One region of the Paenibacillus sp. FSL R7-0128 genome, then DNA from elsewhere that is predicted to be linked to it. Evidence: a T-box and tRNA genes for the amino acid it is inferred to sense, from the RefSeq annotation. Region 1 holds a T-box; the other holds one or more tRNA genes.
What was found. A T-box is a leader RNA that pairs with one kind of tRNA and senses whether it is charged. The one in region 1 lies ahead of NST26_RS12140 (tryptophan--tRNA ligase), so its partner is inferred to be a tRNA-Trp.

Region 1 (2,174 bases):
GAATTCAATGCTCATTTACTTCCCTTCTTTTCTTGTGTATAGTTACTTTCACTTCAACACTACAGGTTCCAGTAAACTCAAGTCATACAAATTTCCACCGCCCGCAGGGCTGTCATTGCGGATATGTTCTTCCAGACAGAGTCTGCTGCGGTCAGAGCGGTACTTTGGGCTATGGGCTAATTGATCCATCAGCATCTTCCAGGAACCTCCAATGTCTTCACTGCTGTCCAGCTTGGCATATAGCCCGCCGGGCAGGATCATTTCCTCGAAAGGCTCGGGGACGCTGATTCCTTCGGGAATTGTCGCACACATTCCATAGCCATAGGGTTTACCTGCACTACTTGGCATAGGCTTCATATTCCCGCCGAATAACCTCGCCGTGCCCAAGAGATTTGCGGATTCCAACCAATCCATGATAGGACCCATCGCTTTGTCTTCCGGAGAAACGTCTACCACGATATGAAAGGCTACCCTCATAGTTGGCAGTGTAATCACTTTAAATGTGGACTGTCCGGTTACATTACTCATAAAGACATTCTCCATTTCGCTAAGCAGTTCCTCCTGAATGGAGGTTCTCTTATTGGAAGTATTCAGGTAATCGAGTACCTGATGTAATTGCTGTCCCATCTGTTCTAGTTCTTCCTGGTGCACCTGTAGAGCAAGTATCCTGTTCTGTATAACCTGCTTAAGCACAGGCACAGAACTTTTACCCAAGACAGCCTGTATTTCTCTGATCGGGATATCCATTCTCCGCAGCAGCGCTGTGATCCTGATACACTTAAGCGCATGTTCATCGTAGGTACGCCAGCCGGAAGATACCTCTCTCTTACTCTGAAACAATCCTTCTGCTTCCCAGTGCCGCAAGGTGCGGCTCGTCAGCCCGAGTTGCTCCGACAATTGCTGTATGCTAACAACCGTCCTGTTCATTTCTCCCTCCTTCCTGTGATCACATCCCTATCCTATCACTTGACGCAGCGGCAACTTCAAGGAGGAATTTGGATTACTGCCGTATGCTCCTCCAGCTTTGCTCGTATGGTCTGCATGGACCCACTCCTAACCCTACGCGAACTAAAGTTTGACATTCTCCAGAAAGTACTGTATAAATACACTAATTCAATATTATATAACTTTGCAATGACGAAGAGAGTACGCATAACGAATACTTCAGAGAGCTGATGGTAGGTGCGAATCAGTGTAGGGAATATGCCGAAGTGGGCTTCTGAGCATCCAAACCGAACCTTCAGGAAGTAGGCTTTGGCGAAAGTCTCGTCGTTACAAGAGACGCGTATTCAAACCTATAGTGAGGTTTCGATACGTTCAAGCGGTCCGGATCACCGTTCGGACTAACTAAGGTGGCACCACGGGGTTTTCTCGTCCTTTTCAGGATGAGAAGACCCCTTTTTGATTTTATAGACGGAGGGATAATATGAGTAATGACATTGTATTAACAGGAATTAAACCTACGGGCAAAGTCCATCTGGGGAACTACATCGGAGCAATCAAGCCTGCTCTGCAAATCGCCGGGGCCAGTGATTGCACTTCACTCTACTTCATTGCCGACTACCATGGGTTAAATTTTATACAGAATAGAGACGAGTTCAGAGATCTGTCTTATAGTATCGCAGCCACTTGGCTGGCACTCGGACTCAACCCGGACCGGGTGATTTTCTATAGACAATCTGATGTGCCGGAGATCTTCGAGCTGTGCTGGATTCTAGCCTGCCTGACGTCCAAAGGACTGATGAATCGTGCCCATGCCTACAAAGCGATTCAAGATCAAAATGAACAACTGGGCGTGGATGCGGATACTGGTGTTAATATGGGTCTGTTCACCTATCCGATTCTGATGGCTGCGGACATTCTGCTGTTCCAATCAGACAAGGTCCCTGTCGGTAAAGACCAGATTCAGCATGTGGAGATCGCCAGAGATATCGCCGAAAGCTTCAACCGGGTTTATGGAGATACGTTCAAGTTGCCTGACTATATTGTCGATGAGAGCACAGCGGTGATTCCTGGTCTTGACGGGAGGAAAATGAGCAAAAGCTATAACAATACGATTCCGCTTTTCGAAACGGCAGAGAACCTGAAGAAGCTGATCAGCAAAATCAAAACTGACTCTACACTTCCGCAGGAACCGAAAGACCCGGAGACCTCTAATATTTTCTTGTTGTATA
Region 2 (2,174 bases), 3.6 Mb from region 1:
TCAGTTTTCAGGCGATCAAGCCTGATATGTATATTCCCTGATAGCTCAGTTGGTAGAGCACTCGACTGTTAATCGAGTTGTCACAGGTTCGAGTCCTGTTCGGGGAGCCATATGGAGAGGTGTCCGAGTTTGGCCGAAGGAGCACGATTGGAAATCGTGTAGGCGCCACAAGCGTCTCGAGGGTTCGAATCCCTCTCTCTCCGTAGCGTTACTTTTCATTGAATACTTTTTACACAGCATGGCTCGTTGGTCAAGGGGTTAAGACACCTCCCTTTCACGGAGGTAACATGGGTTCGAATCCCATACGAGTCACCATTTTTTTGGAACTGATACATGGAGGCTTAGCTCAGCTGGGAGAGCATCTGCCTTACAAGCAGAGGGTCGGGGGTTCGAACCCCTCAGCCTCCACCATCTATCTTAACCGAATAGATTTTGTTCAATGACGCGGGGTGGAGCAGCCCGGTAGCTCGTCGGGCTCATAACCCGAAGGCCGCAGGTTCAAATCCTGCCCCCGCAACCAATTTGGAACCGTGGTGTAGTTGGCCTAACATGCCTGCCTGTCACGCAGGAGATCGCGGGTTCGAATCCCGTCGGTTCCGCCATCTTTACAAAATTACTTTTATGGCTCGGTAGCTCAGTCGGTAGAGCAAAGGACTGAAAATCCTTGTGTCGGGGGTTCGATTCCCTCCCGCGCCACCATACACAACTTAATATGCCGGTGTAGCTCAATTGGTAGAGCAACTGACTTGTAATCAGTAGGTTGGGGGTTCAAGTCCTCTCGCCGGCACCATACCGTGGAGGCTTAGCGAAGTGGCCAAACGCATCAGACTGTAAATCTGCTCACGTACGTGTTCGGTGGTTCGAATCCATCAGCCTCCACCATTTTTTAGGGGCATAGTTTAAAGGTAGAACAACGGTCTCCAAAACCGTTGGTGTGGGTTCAATTCCTGCTGCCCCTGCCAAGTAATTTCATATAAAAGAATCATATGGCGACCGTGGCGAAGGGGTTAACGCACCGGATTGTGGTTCCGGCATTCGTGGGTTCGAGACCCATCGGTCGCCCCATTTCTTTTATAAGAATTACATAGCAATACAACTTAAAAGCTTCACATGGCGACCGTGGCGAAGGGGTTAACGCACCGGATTGTGGTTCCGGCATTCGTGGGTTCGAGACCCATCGGTCGCCCCATTTTCTTTTAAAAAATATATTGGGGATTAGCCAAGCGGTAAGGCAACGGACTTTGACTCCGTCATTCATAGGTTCGATTCCTATATCCCCAGCCATTATATGCGGACGTGGCTCAGCGGTAGAGCATCGCCTTGCCAAGGCGAGGGTCGCGGGTTCGATTCCCGTCGTCCGCTCCATTTCATGTGGTGCCATAGCCAAGTGGTAAGGCAAAGCTCTGCAAAAGCTTTATCCCCAGTTCAAATCTGGGTGGCACCTCCATTATTTTTTTCTGGAATTTATATATGTGTACGCCGGCGTGGCGGAATGGCAGACGCGCTCGACTCAAAATCGAGTGGGAAACCGTGGAGGTTCGAGTCCTCTCGCCGGTATTATTTTTAGTAAGAACAGCCCATTAGATTTTTCATCTAATGGGCTGTTCTTATTTTTCTGGATCATTTCCCTACCGCAAAAGTTCCTCCAGTCGCCAGCTCCGCCGGCCGGTCAAGGATAACCAGCGCCACCGGAGTTCCTTGGCTTCGATCCTAGCAAGACAACACTGCGTGATTTTAGTTTATCCCGAATTACTACACGGTAATGTCTCCGCACCAGCGAATGATTCCTTCTTTTATGGTTTGAATTGGATTTGGATCGGATAGAGAAATCGCCCAGGCAATATGTCCATCCGGCCGAATAAGCGCCGTGTGGACGTCGTTCCAATCCGCCTCAGCCTCAGCTAAAGAGGCATGTACAACTTGAAGGTTGCTATACGTTTCCCATTGACCGCTATTCTGTTCATTAGAATGGAAATGCAACAGAAGAAAAGTACCTTTGTGCAGGAGTGGATAGGAGTTAATTAATTGCCCGTCTTTCAGCTTTAAGCTTAGATCTTTGAAACGTTTCCCGTTTAAAGGATGGGAACGCGCTTCGGCGTCGGGTGCATAATGTACGTCCAGGGCGGAAATTTGTGCAGCGATTTGATAATTAGCCTCCGGTATTTGAATCAGAT

Region 2: it encodes a tRNA-Trp, which carries the amino acid that the T-box ahead of NST26_RS12140 (tryptophan--tRNA ligase) is inferred to sense. The anticodon was not compared.

Annotation. Positions count from the first base shown of each region.
Region 1 covers NZ_JBBOCD010000001.1:3,013,281-3,015,454, reverse strand. The annotation lists gene NST26_RS12150 (GNAT family N-acetyltransferase) at 1-15, opposite strand, end outside; gene NST26_RS12145 (MerR family transcriptional regulator) at 49-927, opposite strand; T-box leader at 1,126-1,382, shown strand; gene NST26_RS12140 (tryptophan--tRNA ligase) at 1,427-2,174, shown strand, end outside.
Region 2 covers NZ_JBBOCD010000001.1:6,568,156-6,570,329, reverse strand. The annotation lists tRNA gene NST26_RS27885 (tRNA-Asn) at 35-110, shown strand; tRNA gene NST26_RS27880 (tRNA-Ser) at 114-203, shown strand; tRNA gene NST26_RS27875 (tRNA-Glu) at 241-315, shown strand; tRNA gene NST26_RS27870 (tRNA-Val) at 336-411, shown strand; tRNA gene NST26_RS27865 (tRNA-Met) at 444-520, shown strand; tRNA gene NST26_RS27860 (tRNA-Asp) at 525-602, shown strand; tRNA gene NST26_RS27855 (tRNA-Phe) at 624-699, shown strand; tRNA gene NST26_RS27850 (tRNA-Thr) at 715-790, shown strand; tRNA gene NST26_RS27845 (tRNA-Tyr) at 797-882, shown strand; tRNA gene NST26_RS27840 (tRNA-Trp) at 889-962, shown strand; tRNA gene NST26_RS27835 (tRNA-His) at 990-1,065, shown strand; tRNA gene NST26_RS27830 (tRNA-His) at 1,114-1,189, shown strand; tRNA gene NST26_RS27825 (tRNA-Gln) at 1,210-1,284, shown strand; tRNA gene NST26_RS27820 (tRNA-Gly) at 1,291-1,365, shown strand; tRNA gene NST26_RS27815 (tRNA-Cys) at 1,374-1,447, shown strand; tRNA gene NST26_RS27810 (tRNA-Leu) at 1,479-1,557, shown strand; gene NST26_RS27805 (monooxygenase) at 1,753-2,174, opposite strand, start outside.